DNA from 4 places in the Rhodopseudomonas sp. G2_2311 genome. Region 4 is predicted to be linked to each of the others. Evidence: predicted binding sites of a transcription regulator. Region 4 holds the regulator's gene; each other region holds the start of a gene.
What was found. Region 4 encodes LexA, which represses DNA repair genes until DNA is damaged. Its sites were predicted from a motif close to TGTTCNNNNTGTGTTCNG; they were not measured.
Positions count from the first base shown of each region.

Region 1: VRZ08_RS03330 (helicase-related protein) is a predicted target of LexA. The motif match lies at 2,101-2,118, and genes of this name have one in related genera.
Region 2: VRZ08_RS18540 (PA0069 family radical SAM protein) is a predicted target of LexA. The motif match lies at 2,596-2,613, and genes of this name have one in related genera.
Region 3: recA (recombinase RecA) is a predicted target of LexA. The motif match lies at 1,833-1,850, and genes of this name have one in related genera.

Region 1 covers NZ_JAZDRK010000002.1:85,006-89,215, reverse strand. The annotation lists gene VRZ08_RS03345 (PAS domain S-box protein) at 1-89, opposite strand, end outside; gene rpmB (50S ribosomal protein L28) at 412-717, opposite strand; gene VRZ08_RS03335 (DUF3108 domain-containing protein) at 1,019-1,891, shown strand; gene VRZ08_RS03330 (helicase-related protein) at 2,194-4,210, shown strand, end outside.
Region 2 covers NZ_JAZDRK010000016.1:13,861-18,070, reverse strand. The annotation lists gene VRZ08_RS18555 (CoA-transferase) at 1-628, shown strand, start outside; gene VRZ08_RS18550 (GNAT family N-acetyltransferase) at 788-1,729, opposite strand; gene VRZ08_RS18545 (glycosyltransferase) at 1,887-2,453, opposite strand; gene VRZ08_RS18540 (PA0069 family radical SAM protein) at 2,635-3,795, shown strand; gene VRZ08_RS18535 (ribonuclease HII) at 3,891-4,210, shown strand, end outside.
Region 3 covers NZ_JAZDRK010000004.1:22,253-26,462, reverse strand. The annotation lists gene VRZ08_RS07855 (hypothetical protein) at 110-784, opposite strand; gene VRZ08_RS07850 (hypothetical protein) at 828-1,061, shown strand; gene VRZ08_RS07845 (hypothetical protein) at 1,302-1,490, shown strand; gene VRZ08_RS07840 (hypothetical protein) at 1,515-1,748, opposite strand; gene recA (recombinase RecA) at 1,937-3,028, shown strand; gene gcvP (aminomethyl-transferring glycine dehydrogenase) at 3,412-4,210, opposite strand, start outside.
Region 4 covers NZ_JAZDRK010000001.1:388,365-392,574, forward strand. The annotation lists gene VRZ08_RS01935 (hypothetical protein) at 1-99, opposite strand, end outside; gene glp (gephyrin-like molybdotransferase Glp) at 298-1,509, shown strand; gene lexA (transcriptional repressor LexA) at 1,686-2,396, shown strand; gene VRZ08_RS01950 (ComEC/Rec2 family competence protein) at 2,456-4,210, opposite strand, start outside.

The DNA.
Region 1 (4,210 bases), on a different contig from region 4:
ACGTTCTGGTAGTTGAGAAATCCGAGGACCGCGGTGGTCACCAAAACCAGCGCTACCATGGCGAGGGTCAGCCGGGTCGACAGTTTCATGAAGGCCCCTGCGATGGCGACCGCACCGGCGCGCATGGAAGGGCGCCGGCGGCGGCTTTTGCTGCGGTATGCGCTCGAATGGGCGATCAGACCGACGTGAAGAAGTTGTGCGATCGGCCGATCGCTCCGTCACCTCGGGAAAGTACGTGATTCGAACGAAGGTATATTCCTGGTAGTGATACCGGGACGTCGCACCCTCGAATGCCGGTGGCCACGCAGGGGCCTGCGGCCGCCCATCCGGACCAGCACGCACGACAAAACGGCCGGGTCGAACGACCCGGCCGCCGAAATCTCAATCAGGCCTGAACTGGCGAAGCGGCGATCAGCTCGCCGCGGCAACCGGCGCGCCCGCCGTCTTCTTGGCGATCGCGCGCTTCAGCTCCACCGCCTTCGGCGACAGCTCGGCGTCGCGAGCCTTGAGCAGGTAGGCGTCGAGGCCACCGCGGTGGTCGACGCTCTTCAGCGCGTTGGTCGAAACCCGCAGCCGCACCGCGCGGCCGAGCGCGTCCGACAGGAAAGTGACGTTGACCAGGTTGGGCAGGAAACGCCGCTTGGTCTTGATGTTCGAATGGCTGACCTTGTGGCCGACCTGGGCACCCTTGGCGGTCAGTTCGCAGCGCCGAGACATGGCGAAAATCCTCTGTCATCCCCCGCCGGCCCACCAGCAGGCGCGGGGCTTCATCATTCGTCCGTTTTCAGGAACCGCGGACCTATAAAAGGGCTGGCGCGCAGCGTCAAGCGACGGCTGCGCCGGAACCCGAAAATGCCAAATCGGGAACTGCCGTGAGGTGCCCGGCGATACGCGGATTTGCGGGCACCATCAAGCATCTGGCACCATATAAAGGACGTAATCGGTTCCGACACCAACAAATCGGCCCGGTGCGAGTTGACCCATCGACGGCGCCTCCGCGCCAGGCAGGACATCGTTCGTGAACATCAGCAGCCGCCACATTGCCACTGTCATTCCCGCGGCGACCCGGTACGCGGGTCTGGGCGGGCTGCTGGCTGCCGCCGCGGTGCTGACGGCTGTTCCTGCGGCTGCTCAGGGCAAGCTCGACGCCCGCTATGAAGCGTCACTCGCCGGAATCGAGGTCGGCAAGGGCGCCTGGGTGATCCAGGTCGACGATGATTTCTATTCGGCGTCCGCGACCGGGACGACCTCCGGCGTGATGCAGGCGTTTTCCAGCGGTCACGGCCGCGGCGAAGCGCAGGGCCGGGTGATCAACGGCCAGCTGGTGCCCGGCAACTACATGGCCAGCATCACGGGCGGTAAGAAAACCGAAACCATCCGCATCACGCTCGCGAACGGCAACGTCAAAGAGTCGAGCATCGAGCCGGAGCCGCCACCGGACGACGACCGCATCCCGGTGACGGACGCGCATCGCCGCGGTGTGATCGATCCGATGACGGCGTCGTTCCTGCGGGTGCCGGGCACCGGCGACGTGCTCAGCCCAGACTCCTGCCGGGTGTCGACGCCGATCTTCGACGGCCGCATGCGATACGATCTGCGGATGGAGTACAAGCGCACCGAGACAGTGAAGGCCGAAAAAGGCTATCGCGGACCGGCGCTGGTCTGCGCGGTGTATTTCAACCCGGTGTCAGGCTACATTCCGGATCGTGCCGCGATCAAATATCTGATCAAGCAGCGTGACATGGAAGTCTGGCTGGCGCCGATCGCCGGCACCCGCGTTCTCGCGCCCTTTCGGCTGAAGATCCCGACGCCGGTCGGCAACGCGATGCTCGAAGCAACGCAATTCATCACCCAGGCCACACCGCCGAAGTCGGCGTCACGCGCGCAATAGAGCGCGGCCCCGCCTGCCTGCGATCGGCGGCGTTGAATCATGTTGACTCCCGTCGGAATCGCGGAACGCATGAACCGCGGCGAACTCACCCGGGCGAAGAGGATAATGGCCTGTCTTTTCACCTGATCTTGAGCGCGCGGCTGAGCCCTGTACGACATATTGCGTCAGCCACTCCCGACTCAGAACGAGTCAGCGATTCGGCCGCGTTTCGTTCCGGACTCGTTCCAGCCCTTAATCGGCGATTGCTGCGGCGTCGCGATGTGACACAGATCTGACCGCGACCACGCAGAAATCCACTCGAAATGCCCAACCTGTACTCTGAAGCGTTTACCAATGACCGCGTCCCCGGCGCCGGCGTGACCGCGGTGCTAGGCCCGACCAACACCGGCAAGACGCATCTGGCGATCGAGCGGATGGTCGCGCACCCGTCGGGCCTGATCGGTCTGCCACTGCGGCTGCTCGCGCGCGAGGTCTATAACAAGATCGTCGACAAAGTCGGCGCCAACGCCGTCGCGCTGGTGACAGGCGAAGAGAAGATCAAGCCTTCCAAGCCGCGCTACTGGGTCTCGACCGTCGAGGCGATGCCGCGCGATCTCGACGTCTCGTTTCTGGCGGTCGACGAAATCCAGATCGCGGCCGACCTCGAGCGCGGCCACGTTTTCACCGACCGGATTCTGCGTCGGCGCGGCCGCGACGAGACGCTGCTGCTCGGCGCCGCGACGATGCGGCCGATGATCGAGCGGCTGTTGCCCGGTGCCAGTATCGTCACCCGGCCGCGGCTGTCGCAGCTCGAATATGCCGGCGACCGCAAGCTGACTCGGCAGCCACGACGGACCGCGATCGTCGCGTTCTCGGCCGACGAGGTCTATGCGATCGCCGAATTGATCAAGCGCCAGCACGGCGGTGCCGCGGTGGTGCTGGGCTCGCTGAGCCCGCGCACCCGCAACGCCCAAGTGGCGATGTTTCAGTCCGGCGACGTCGATTACCTGATCGCCACCGATGCAATCGGCATGGGGCTCAATCTCGATGTCGATCACGTCGCGTTCGCATCCGACCGCAAATTCGACGGCTATCAGTTTCGCCGCCTGACCCCGCCTGAATTTGCTCAGATCGCCGGGCGCGCCGGCCGCGCCACCCGGGACGGCACCTTCGGCACCACCGGGCGCTGCGCGCCGTTCGAGCCCGAGCTGGTCAACGCGTTGCAAAATCACAGCTTTGAACCGGTGAAGATGCTGCAATGGCGCAACGCCGAGCTGGATTTCGCCTCGCTCGGCGCGCTGCAGGTGTCGCTGGCGGAGTCGCCCCGGCACGAGGCGCTAACGCGCGCCCCGGTCGCCGAGGATCTCCGCGTGCTCGACCACGTTGCCCGCGACCCCGAGGTGCGCGAAATCGCGCAGGGCAAAGCCGCGGTGGAGCGGCTATGGGATGTCTGTCAGGTCCCGGACTACCGTAAGATCGCACCAGCGGCTCATGCCGAGCTAGTGATCACGCTGTACCGGTTCTTGATGCAAAAGGGGCGGATACCGGATAGCTGGTTCGCTGCCCAGGTCGATCAGGCGGATCGCACCGACGGCGGTATCGACACGCTTTCCGCGAGAATTGCGCAAATCCGCACCTGGACCTTCGTCGCCAACCGGCCGGATTGGCTCGCCGACCCCGAATACTGGCAGGGCATCTCGCGCGACGTTGAAAATAAATTGTCAGATGCGTTGCATGAACGGCTCACGGAACGTTTCGTCGATCGCCGGACCAGTGTATTGATGCGCCGCCTGCGGGAAAACACGATGTTGAATACGGAAATTGGCAAGACTGGTGAGGTGATCGTCGAGGGCCACGTGATTGGCCGGCTCGATGGCTTCACCTTTGCGCCCGACGCGGCCGAGGCCGGCTCGGATGCGAAGGCGTTGCAGGCGACGGCGCAAAAGGCGCTAGCCGGCGAAATCGACGCGCGCGCCGAGAAATTGTCGAACGCACCGGACGATCAGTTCATCCTGACCTCAGACGGGACCATTCGCTGGACCGGCGATGCGGTCGCGCGGCTGGTGGGCTCGGACGACGTGCTGCGGCCACGGCTGCGGATCATCGCCGACGACCGTCTGGCCGGCGCGCCGCGCGAAGCGGTGCAGACCCGTCTCGACCTGTGGCTCAAGACACATGTCGAAAAGATCCTCGGACCGCTGTTCGAACTCGGCAAAGCCGAGGATGTCAGCGGCATTGCCCGCGGCATCGCCTTCCAGCTGATCGAGGCGCTCGGCGTGCTGGAGCGCGCCAAGATCGCGACCGAGATGAAGGATCTGGACCAACCGTCGCGCGCGACTT
Region 2 (4,210 bases), on a different contig from region 4:
GCGCGCCCGCAATGAGAGCCGCGGCCGCGATCCGGTGCGGGTGATCGTGCTCGGCTCGCGCCAGCACAACTTCTTCACCAACGGTGCGTTCGAGCTGTTCGACGCCACAGCGCAAGGGCGGATCGACGCGTTCTTTCTTGGCGGCGGCCAGATCGATGGTGAGGCCAACATCAATCTGGTCGGCACCGGCGACTATCCGGCAAGCCAGGTGCGCTGGCCCGGCTCGTTCGGCTCGGCCTTCATGTACTATCTGGTGCCGCGGGTGATCCTGTTTCGCGAAGAGCATTCGCCGCGTGTCCTGGTCGACAAGGTCGACTTCGTCAGCGCGCCAGGCGCGAGCGAGCGGATCTATCGGAGCGGCGGTCCGCACGCGCTGCTGACCGGGCTGGCGCTGTTTGGTTTCGATCAGCAGCGCAAGCGGTTCTGTCTGCGCAGCGTGCATCGCGGCAGCTCGGCGGAGGATGTCCGCGCCGCCACCGGATTTGACTACGACGCGCCCGCGCAGGTGCCGTTCACGCCGGAGCCGGACGCGGAGACGCTGGCGCTACTGCGCGGCCGCGTCACCGACGAGCTCGCCGAGTGCTACCCGCAATTTGCCGAAACGCTGGTGGCGGATCGGGCGGCGTAGGCGTTCCTTGTGGCTGCGACGTCCGCGCGGCGCGCAGCCGGCGAATGATGATCTTGAGAGCGGTCACGAGCGCGGCACGCCGCAGCGCCCGCCCACGTTTGGTGTGGAAGGCGATCAGCTCGGCGGTGAAGCGCGGCGGCCAGGTGCGCCGCGGCGGCATTACAGGCTCAGCTCCCAGGTCTCACCAATCAGGTCCTGGCCGAAGCTGCGATGCGGCTCGGCCGCGACACGCTGGAAGCCCGCGTCCTGATAGATCCGCCGAGCCGCGGTCAGGATGCTCTGCGTCCACAGTGTGACCTTGCGATAGCCGCAGTGGCGCGCGAAGCCGATCGCTTCGTCGATCAGCTTGCGTCCGAGCTGATGCCCGCGCGCCTGTGGCGTTACCAGCAGCAGCCGCAGCTTGGCGACGTCGTCACTGTCCCGCACCAGGAACAGTGAGCCGGCTTGGGCGCCGTCGTACTCGGCGATCCAGCAACGCTCGCGGCCTGGATCGTGCGACGCCAGGAACTGTCCGGCGATCTCTGCCACCAGGGCTTCGAACGACGCATCGAAGCCGTATTCGGCCGCGTAGAATGCGCCGTGGCTCTGCACCACCCAGCCGATATCGCCGGGGCGCGGACTGCGCAGAATCGGCGGCGGCGCGCTCCCTGCACCAAGCAACCCCTGAACGGTGGACATCGCCGCGGTCAGCCGCGCCCGCTCGGCCGGCGGCAGGCCCGACAGCATCGCGGTGACTTCGTTCTGTGAACTGCGTTCGAGCTTGGCGTAAGCGGCGCGGCCCTTGGCGGTCAGCGTCAACAGATGCTGGCGCCGGTCGGCCGGTGAGGGGGATCGCTTCAACAGGCCGTCGTCGGCAAACCCCTGGATGATCCTGCTCAGATAGCCGGGGTCGAGCTTCAGCTCGGAGCCGATCTCTTTGGCGGTCGGCGCGTCGCGATGTGCCAGCTCGTACAGAATCCGCGCTTCTGTGAGCGAGAACGGGCTGTCCATCAGCCGCTGCTCGAGCACGCCGAGCCGTGCCGTGTAGAACCGGTTGAAGGCCCGCACCAGCGCGACCGCGTCGCCTTGGCTCGATTGCTGCTGCGCGATGGCTGCTTCCATTCGTCGTCTCCGGTCGCGGCCCTGGGCGGTCTCCTGGCGAGATCGGTGGGGCCAGCGGAACCATCTCAGCCGGATTAATTGCCTCTGTCAACAAAATGATTGCCGGAGGCAACTATTAAGACGTGCTGTTTGATCGAAGGGCAGCTTCGAAGCGAGGTCAGGCGGCGAGGATGACGCGGCTGCGCAGCAGGGTGCGGGATGCGCGGCCGAGGTCGCGCGGCAACGTTGCTTCCGCGCCATGTCCCGCGTGCCCGCCGAGTCGAACATAATGGTCGCGCGCGATCACCAGCCCCTGGTCAGCGCTGGAGCTGGAGAAGCTGCGGATCAGCGACATCAGGCCTTCGCGCCACCCGCTCGGTGCGTAGGGCGATCTGGCGTAGCGGAAGATGCCGGCGCGCGCATGGCCGCTGGCGGCGACGCCTTCGATGAATTGGGTGGTCTCCTCGATCCAGCCCGGATCGAGCACCGCACCGGCATGGAGAAACATCAGCCAAGGCGAGCGGGCTTGCTTGGCTCCGGCCGCGAGCGCTTCGGCGCGATTGCCGTCGAAGGCGAGATAGTTGCAGCCGGCCACATCGGCGACGCGGGCGATGGTGTCGCTGCCGCCGCGATCAACTAAGGTCACGTCGCTGACGACCCCGGCCGCAGCGCCTGGGACTAGCGACGCCAGCGTGGCGACGGCGGTCCGCTCGACGCCTTCGGTAGAAATGATCACGCTCAACATGTCCGGCGGGTGACCCTACGACGACAGATGCGCGCCACGCTTAGCACCTCACTGCCGCGAAATCAGCCGCGAATTGCGCAATGCCCATCATCCGGGCAAACTCCGGCGCGTCGCCGGTGACGGACGGTGCGAGTCGAACGTTTGTTCTTGATTTGTTCCTTCGACTCGCTATCTTGGACGCATGAGCAGAGCATCCAATGCCCTCAAGCGCCCGCCGGTCACGGCGCCCTCCGAGCCGGTGGGCGCGCCTTCCCCTTTCCCTGCCATCGAGGCGGCGGTTGACGAGCAGCGGCGCCGCGGTCGCGGCGCGCAGTCCAACGCCAGCGGCCGCTACGAGGCCGAGGCGCGAACCGTCTTCGACGACGGCTGGGAGAGCCTTGAGGACCTGCCGCCGTTCAAGACCACGGTGGCGCTGGATACCGCTCGCAAAGTCATCACCCGCAACGAATCGCCCGATATCGGCTTCGATCGCTCGATCAATCCGTATCGTGGCTGCGAACACGGCTGCGTGTACTGCTTCGCCCGGCCGACCCACGCCTATCTCGGTCTGTCGCCGGGATTGGATTTCGAGTCCCGGCTGTTCGCCAAGCCCGATGCGCCTGCGTTGCTCGAGCGTGAACTGGCGGCGCCGGAATACGAGCCGCGGATGATCGCGATCGGCACCAACACCGATCCGTATCAGCCAATCGAGCGCGAACGGAAAATCATGCGCGGCATCCTCGAGGTGCTGGAGAAGACCGGCCACCCGGTCGGCATCGTCACCAAGTCCGCACTGGTGGTGCGCGACATCGACATCCTGGCGCGGATGGCCAAGCGGCAATTGGCCAAGGTGGCGCTGTCCGTCACCTCGCTCGATCCGAAGCTCGCCCGCAGCATGGAGCCGCGCGCTTCGGCACCGGCCAAGCGGCTTGAAGCGCTGAAGCTGCTCGCCGACGCCGGCATCCCCACCACTGTGATGGTGGCGCCGGTGATCCCGGCGCTCAACGACATGGAGATCGAGCGCATCCTCGATGCCGCCGCTCATGCCGGTGTCAAGGAAGCGAGCTACGTGCTGCTGCGGTTGCCGCTGGAAGTGCGCGATCTGTTCCGCGAATGGCTGATGGCGAACTATCCGGACCGTTATCGCCACGTCTTCACGCTGATCCGCGACATGCGCGGCGGCCGTGACTACGACTCGCAATGGGGCACCCGGATGAAGGGGACCGGCCCGATCGCCTGGATGATTGGCCGGCGGTTCGAGACCGCCTGCACGCGGCTCGGGCTGAACAAGCGCCGCTCCAAGCTGACCCTCGATCATTTCGAGAAGCCGGAGAAGGCCGGGCAGCAACTCAGCCTGTTCTGAGGGCAGGGGCCCGGTTCCCGCCGGTCTCGCTGAATTGCGGGCATGATCCGGAGTTTCCGGTTGCGCCGGCTGTGCCTCGCCCGCAGCATCGCGGCATGATTCGGGATACCAAACAGCCGATCAAGGTTCCGACCAAGCTCGCGAGCCGATCGGGCGGCAAGGCCGCCAGAACGGATGACGGGAAAGCGTCCACCGCGAAGGTTCGGGCTTCGAAGACTGCTGCGTCCAAGGCCGTTTCTTCCAAGGTCGGCACGAAGGAAACTGCCGGCAGCAAGCCCGCCTCTGCCAAGGGGCTGAAGGGCGTGATCGCGGTGGCGCCGCCGAGCTTCCGGCGCGAGCGCACGCTGATCAAGCGCGGCATCTGGCCGATCGCCGGCTGCGACGAAGCCGGCCGTGGTCCGCTGGCTGGTCCGGT
Region 3 (4,210 bases), on a different contig from region 4:
CCAGCCCGAGCGGCCGCCCGAATTCCGAAATTGTGCTGCTGGCCGTCGGGAAGGCTCCGGACTTCGGTGCTGTCCTAATTAGGACACGTGCAAAGGGAACTTAGGACAGTCAGACCTGCGGCCAGAGCGCTGCAATAAACCGGCAGGCGTTTTCAATATCGTTCATTCGACGAGTGTTCGCGTCCGGTGCGGCGAACAGTTCGCCGTGTTGAACGTCGATCGACATGCACAATCGGTTCGCTACTTGGCGATCAGATGAAATGTTCTGTTCTATGTGAAGCCGTGCAAGCGTTGCCACATATAGGCCCATCTCCCGCCGTTTGCTTCTAGCGGCATCGCTGTCCGCATCATCCTGCGTCATTCGAAGGACGGCGGCTCCAATCAGATTGGTCCCTCTGGACGATCCGTAAACCAGAAGATCGGCGCGCACCGAGACCTCGACACCACCAAGCGTAAGACGATTTTGGTCTGCGGGTGCCGGGACAAATTCATATGGCGCAAGCTGGTTGCGCATCCTCTGAACCGCGTTCAGAACCTCGATAGACTGCCGAGCATCGTCTTGGCGGAGGGCGGATTCGGATGGGTCTGACATCCGTTGCGTAAACATTTGCTCTGCTACGACAAGCGGATTCACGTCGCGCCGCAAATCTGTTAAAAAGGCGCATATTGGTCCGCGGGCGTCACGGTAGCGGATTATCGGAGGGATTTGAGGGGCTTTGGCCCTGCGAACGATCCCGATCCGGGCCGTCTCAGAAGAGACCATGTAGAGGGCCAAATCGTTCACTGAAATCCTGGGTGTGGCCCGCACAGGTGTCGGAGGTCTCGCCATGGACGATATCCTTGCATCCGCGAATCTAGGGAATGGCAAGAGTATCCATGTCGCCACGCTTGCACGTCAAACGATAGTTGATGCAGGGGCGGACCACTTAGGGTTTAGTGGATATTTCGTCTTTGAAGCTGACGACACCGTTGAGAAGAAGGGCATCCAAGTACTGGGCAAGGCCAGCTCGTTTGAGGCGGCCTTGCGGTTGATTGACATCTGGAACCTGAGAGCGGCGTGACTACGCCCGACCTCCCTCAATTACCGTAAAATTGCGCTTCACCCGCACCGGCCGGTTCGGCTCCAGCGCCAACGTGGCGTCCAACAGGTCGCCGATAGCCCAGACGCGATCGGCGACGCCGATGGCGACGGCGGGCGTGGTCCGCAGGGCCTCGTGGACGCGGCACAGGAAGGCGGACCGAGCGCTAGTTCTTTGAAGCCGCCGAAGACACCCCCGATTCCGTCTGGAAAGGTTAATTTGATGGCAGGAGAGCGAGAACTTACAACGGGGTTGCTGGCGAAGGATGCGAGTTTTCGGCTGATCGTGAGCGGCAATATCGGGGTGAAGGAAATCGAGCGCCTGATTAAAAAGCTAGAACTCGACAAAGAAATCCTGGCCGATGATGATGGCACCCGACCGGACGATGAGGATCGCAACCCTTACGAATGAAAAAGGCCGCCAACTGAGGCAGCCTTACTTTTTCTGAAAAATGACTTTTGCTACCAGCATAACGATAACCAGCAGCGCGGCGATTATCGTCCCAATGGCTAGAGACCAAGCGCCTGAAATCAAAGAAAAAACAAACACCAAAAAGAATGAGTTTAGAACCGCGCTCACTAGCCTGTTGCCGGAGAGAAAGGCAAACACGCCTACCATCAGGAAGGCCACGACAGTGGCCGCAAAGAAGCTCGCCACCAACTCCGACATTTTTCGCTCAAAACGAAATTAGGACACCAAACAATCCAACTTAGGACACTCGGGGTCAAATACGGACAGTACCCGGACTTCAACAAGAACATATTGCGAACGGAGAACAAATAGGGTACGTTGATTTTGCCGGCTGAACCCGGCGCCTGTTTGTCCAGTTGGCGAATCCGTCCATAAGGAGCACGTTGATGGCTGCCCCCACCGCATTGCGTATCGTCGAAGGTTCTTCCATGGACAAATCCAAGGCGCTCTCCGCCGCGCTGTCCCAGATCGAACGTCAGTTCGGTAAGGGCTCGGTGATGAAGCTCGGCAAGAACGACCGCGCGATGGAAATCGAGACGATTTCCTCCGGGTCGCTCGGGCTCGACATCGCGCTCGGCGTCGGCGGCCTGCCGAAGGGCCGGATCGTCGAAATCTACGGCCCGGAATCGTCGGGCAAGACCACGCTGGCGCTGCATTGCGTCGCCGAGGCCCAGAAGAAGGGCGGTATCTGCGCTTTCATCGACGCCGAACACGCGCTCGACCCGGTCTATGCCCGCAAGCTCGGCGTCAATGTCGACGACCTGCTGATCTCGCAGCCCGACCATGGCGAGCAGGCGCTGGAAATCGCCGACACGCTGGTGCGCTCCGGCGCGATCGACGTGCTGATCGTCGACTCGGTGGCGGCGCTGGTGCCGCGCGCCGAACTCGAAGGCGAAATGGGCGACGCGCTGCCCGGCCTGCAGGCCCGCCTGATGAGCCAGGCGCTGCGCAAGCTGACCGCGTCGATCAACAAGTCCAACACCATGGTGATCTTCATCAACCAGATCCGGATGAAGATCGGCGTGATGTACGGCTCGCCGGAAACCACCACCGGCGGCAACGCGCTGAAGTTCTACGCCTCGGTCCGCCTCGACATCCGCCGCATCGGCGCGATCAAGGAGCGCGACGAGGTGATCGGCAACCAGACCCGCGTCAAGGTGGTGAAGAACAAGCTGGCGCCGCCGTTCAAGCAGGTCGAATTCGACATCATGTACGGCGAGGGCGTCTCCAAGATGGGCGAGATCCTCGACCTCGGCGTCAAGGCCGGCATCGTCGAGAAGTCCGGCGCCTGGTTCTCCTATGACAGCCAGCGGCTCGGCCAGGGACGTGAGAACGCGAAGTCGTTCCTGCGCTCCAACCCCGACATGACCGCCAAGATCGAAGCGGCGATCCGCCAGAACTCCGGCCTGATCGCCGAACAGATCCTCGCCGGCTCGCCCGAGCGCGACGCCGACGGCGAAGAGCCGATCGAGGAGTGAGATACGCTCGCGGCCGGCTGACGCCTGTCGCATGATTTCAGGTCGGCGAGCGGTATGCCGGCCTGGAGCCTATCTTTCTTGAAGCCAACGTTTTTTAAGACGGCGAGTGTTGCGGCCCCCTGTTGCCGGGGATCCCGCGGCGCTCGCCGCATTCGTTTGGGAGGCGGCTCGATTGCTGCACGGGACTGCAGATGCTGTGCTGAAGCGCCGCTCTCACACATCCGTCATGCGCGGCCCTGAACCGCCTGCGCGGCCGTAGCCGCTCGGCGCGCTCAACCGCGGTAGTTGCGAAGAGGATGGATCGCCGGGTCGAGCCCGGCGATGGCGTTGTGCTTCGTGGCCGAGGCTGCCGGCCTCTCAATGCGGCGAGCCAGCGGCGGCAGCTACTCTGCAGCCCGCGCGTAGTCCGCCGCCAGGGCGTAGTCTTCGACCGGCGGGCACGAGCAGATCAGGTTGCGGTCGCCATAGACGTTGTCGACGCGGCCGACCGGACTCCAGTATTTGTCGGTGCGCGAGTTCGGGGCCGGGAAACAGCCTTCGGTGCGCGGATAGGGCCGGGTCCATTCCGCGCTGGTGACGTCGTGCGCGGTGTGCGGCGCGTGGCGCAGCGGCGACTGTTCGATCTTGTAGCGGCCGTCCTCGACCTGCGCGATCTCGCGGCGGATCGCGATCATGGCGTCGCAGAACCGGTCGATCTCGGCCTTCGATTCCGACTCGGTCGGCTCGATCATCAGCGTGCCCGGCACCGGGAAGCTCATGGTCGGGGCGTGGAAGCCGTAGTCGATCAGCCGCTTGGCGATGTCGTCGACGGTGACGCCGGTGGTGGTCTTCAGCGCACGCGGATCGACGATGCACTCGTGCGCGACCCGGCCGCGGGCGTTGCGATACAACACCGGGAAATGCGGCTGCAGCCTTGCTGCGATGTAGTTGGCATTGAGGATCGCGATCTCGGTGGCCCGCTTCAAGCCGGCCGCCCCCATCATCAGGATGTAGATGTAGGAGATCGTCAGAATCGACGCCGAGCCCCACGGCGCCGCCGACACCGTGCCGCCGCCATGCAGGCCGCCGTTCAGCGGTTCGCCTTCGGCCGGATGGCCCGGCAGGAACGGCGCCAGATGCGCGCGCACGCCGATCGGACCCATGCCCGGGCCACCGCCGCCATGCGGGATGCAGAAAGTCTTG
Region 4 (4,210 bases):
GCCTTTGCTCCAGTCGTGGCGCATCCAATACACCGAGCCGAACGCGATGATGCCGACCACGACCATGATCCGCAGGAACCATTTCGGGAAATCTTCCATCTGCCCGCTCCACGTCCGCTCGATGCCTGGAACCGGTCGTACAGGCGAAGACGACGGTTCGACAATAATGATTTAGGCCGACGCGGCGGGACGCCGCGCTCACCGCCGACGCCGGGCGCATCTTGCGCGGGCGCTGCGCGCCACCTAAAGCCGGATCATGACGGTTCGATTTCAACTTGCCTGCGAGGGAGAAGCCCGATGGCTCTGATGCCGGTCGACGACGCGCTGGCCGCGGTGCTGGCTGGTGCGCACGGGCTCGACACCGAGCTGGTCGCGATCGAGGACGCTCACCGCCGCGTGCTGGCGCGCGATCTCGCAGCGCTGCGGACCCAGCCGCCGCAGGCGATGTCGGCAATGGACGGCTACGCGGTGCGCGCTGCGGACGTGGCGGCGACACCGGCAACGCTCCGGGTGATCGGCGAGATCGCGGCCGGCCGCCCCGCGACGATCGGCATCGGCCCAGGCGAAGCGCTGCGCATCTTCACCGGCGGCGTGGTGCCGGAAGGCTCGGACGCCGTGGTGATCCAGGAAGACACCGTGCGCGACGGCGACCGCGTCACCGTCAACGAAGCCGTCAAACCCGGCCGTCACATCCGCCCGGCCGGAATTGATTTCATGGAAGCCCAGGTGCTGCTGCGCCAGGGCCACCGGCTCAGCGACCGCGACCTCGCGCTCGCGGCCGGCATGAACCACGCGGCGCTGCCGGTGCATCGCCGCCCGCGGCTGGCGATGCTCGCCACCGGCGATGAGCTGGTGATGCCGGGCACGACGCCCGCTCCCGGCCAGATCGTCTATTCCAACGGCTACGCGCTGCGCGCGCTGGCGCGCGCCGAAGGCGCCGATGTGATCGACCTCGGCATCGCCGCCGACACGCTGGACGCGACCCAGGCCGCGATCCGGCAGGCGCGCGATCTCGGCGTCGATCTGCTCGTCACCACCGGCGGCGCATCGGCCGGCGACCACGATCTAGTCAAGGGCGCGCTGGAAGCCGAAGGCACCACGATCGCGTTCTGGAAGATCGCGATGCGCCCGGGCAAGCCGATGATGCACGGCCATCTCGGCCCGATGCGGGTGATCGGCCTGCCCGGCAATCCGGTGTCGTCCTACGTCTGCGCGGTGCTGTTCATGGTGCCGCTGATCCGCGCGCTGTGCGGCATGAGCGAGCCAAGGCATGTCCGCGAACCGGCGCTGCTCGGCGCGGACCTTCCCGCCAACGATCAGCGCGAAGACTATCTGCGCGCGACGCTGTCACGCGACCAAACCGGACGGCAGATCGCCACTCCGGTCGACAGCCAGGATTCGTCGCTGCTGGCACGGCTGGCGACCGCGGAAGCGCTGATCGTGCGCCCGGCTTTTGCGCCGGCGGCACCGGCCGGTTCACCCTGCGTCATCCTTAAGCTCCCGCTATAGCGACCCGTGAAAATCCTAGATTTCGATTAAGAGGTTGCGGAACACACCCCGAACAGATAGTGTTCGTTCATGATTTGTTTTCGAGATTCGGCGACGATGACGCTCTCACAAGGGCTCGTGGCCCGAACCGAAACGCACCTCGAACCGGCACATCATCGCCGACTGGGGATTTGCCGATGCTGACCCGCAAGCAGTTTGAGCTGTTGAAATTCATCAACGAGCGACTGAAGGAAGCCGGCGTGCCGCCGTCCTTCGACGAGATGAAGGATGCGCTCGACCTCCGTTCCAAGTCCGGCATTCATCGCCTGATCACCGCGCTGGAAGAGCGCGGCTTCATCCGGCGGCTGCCCAACCGCGCCCGCGCGATCGAAGTCATCAAGCTGCCCGATACCGGCGGGATGCCCGGCAACAGCCGCCGCGGTTTCACTCCGAGCGTGATCGAAGGCAATCTCGGCAAGGTGCGGCCGCCGAGCCCGGCGCCCGCCGAGGATGACCACGATCGCGGCAGCGTCGCGGTGCCGGTGATGGGCCGGATTGCGGCCGGTACGCCGATCGAAGCCTTGCAAAGCCGCAGCCACACCATCAGCGTGCCGGCCGACATGCTCGGCAGCGGCGAACACTACGCGCTGGAAGTGCGCGGCGACTCGATGGTCGAAGCCGGCATCCTCGATGGCGACATGGCGCTGATCCAGAAGAACGACATCGCCGACACCGGCGACATCGTGGTGGCGCTGATCGACGAAGAGGAAGCCACGCTGAAGCGCTTCCGCCGCCGCGGCGCCTCGATCGCGCTGGAGCCGGCCAACGCCGCCTATGAGGTGCGGATCCTGCCGCCGAACCGCGTCCGCATCCAGGGCAAGCTGATCGGGCTGTACCGCAAGTATTGAGGCGCGCAGCGGACAGAGCTGGTCGCCCGCTCTGTCGTCGGCGTGCGGGCCTTTGCGCCCTACTCGTCGCCCACTTGGTCCTGCGGAGCCGGCGTTGCGTCGATCGGCGCACGGCGACGGCTTGAAGGTTCGGTCGAGATAGCCGCGTCCGTCGCGGCCGCTGGAGCCCAAGGCCGGCTCTGGCCGCGAGGTCGGGCGGCCTCCGCCACGAACAGCCCTGGATCATTTCCGCTCCGCCGCAGCGCCAGCGCGCCATTCGCCTGCAATTCGTCCCGGCCGATCACCCGTGCGGCACAATCCGGCGGCGGCTGGCCGGCGGTGACGATCAGCACCGCACGGGCGCAATCGTCGGCGAACCCGTCGGGCCGGAGCGACAGTGCCACCAGCCGTCCGTCGGCGAGCGGCGTGACACAGCCGTCCAGATCGCAGGAGACGCCGGCGCGCAGCGACGCTGCATCCGCGGCGCGGGAATCGGCATCGGCGGCAAGCCACTCCTTCAGCCGAAAGCTATCTGCGCCGCCCTGCATCAGGCGCAGCCGGCCGTCGGCGCCGCGCACCGCGACCTGCCTGCCGTCGCCGGCAATCAGCACCTCCGGCTGCGGCGTCAGCGCCGCCCAGGCAACCGCAGCAACAACGCCGAGCGCCCCGCCCCAGCGCAGCGGCGAGCGGAGCAGCCCGAGCATCACGATACCGAGCGAGGCGACGAGCAATGGGCCGCTACCGAACGCTGTGACGCGGCCGACCGCGCCGGGCAGCGACGCCACCCATTGGGCGACCAGAATCATCCACTCGATCCCGAGTTCCATGATCCGCCAGAACGGCGCATCGAGCCCGAACGGCATCGCCGAGAGCCCGAGCAGCCCCGCCGGCATCACGATCGCCGACACCACCGGCATGGCCGCCAGATTGCTGAGCACGCCATAGGGCGTGATGCGGTGGAAGTGATAGGCCGCGTACGGCATCGTCGCGAAGCCGGCGACCAGCGAAGCCAGCGCCAGCAGTGCAATCTCCCGCCCGCCCCACAGCGCCACCCGCGCCGCGGTCGAACTATCGGCCTGCGCGAACAGCGCCGGCATGCCGATCTGTACCAGCGCCACCAGGCCGAGTGTGGCCGCGAACGACATCTGGAAGCTCGGATGCACCAACGCCTCCGGCGCGATCAGCAGCACGACCAGTGCGGCCAGCGCCAGCGTCCGAAACGTGATCGCACGGCGGTCGACCATCACGGCGATCAGCACCACCGCGGTCATCAGAAAGCTGCGCTGGGTCGCGACTTCCGCGCCCGACAGCGCCAGATAGAAGGCCGCGGCGAGCAGCGCGATCGCGGCTGCGACCTTCTTGATCGGAAACGTCACGGTCAGCCGCGGGATCAGCGCCAGCAGGGCGCGGAGCGCGAAGAACACCACGCCGGCCACCACCGCCATGTGATAACCGGAGATCGACAGCACGTGACCGAGACCGGAGATGAACATCGCGTCGTTCACCGGGGTCGAGATCGCGTCTCGCTTACCTGTGAGCAGCGCGGTGGCGATCGCGCGCGGATCGCCCCCCAGCGACGCGCGGATCCGGGCGTCGATCGCATCGCGCAGGCCCTGCATCACCGCGGCGTAGCGCAAGCGCCAGCCGCCATCCTGCGGCGGCTCGGCGGTGGTAATTGCACCGAGCGCGAAGCCGGACGCGGCGATGCCCTGGAAGTACAGGTCACGCGCGGAGTCGTAGCTGCCCGGTCGCAGCGGCTGAAGCGGCGGCTGCAGCCGCGCCTTCAGCGTCACGAAGCTGCCGACCGCAGGCGCCGTTCCCTTCTTCACCGACAG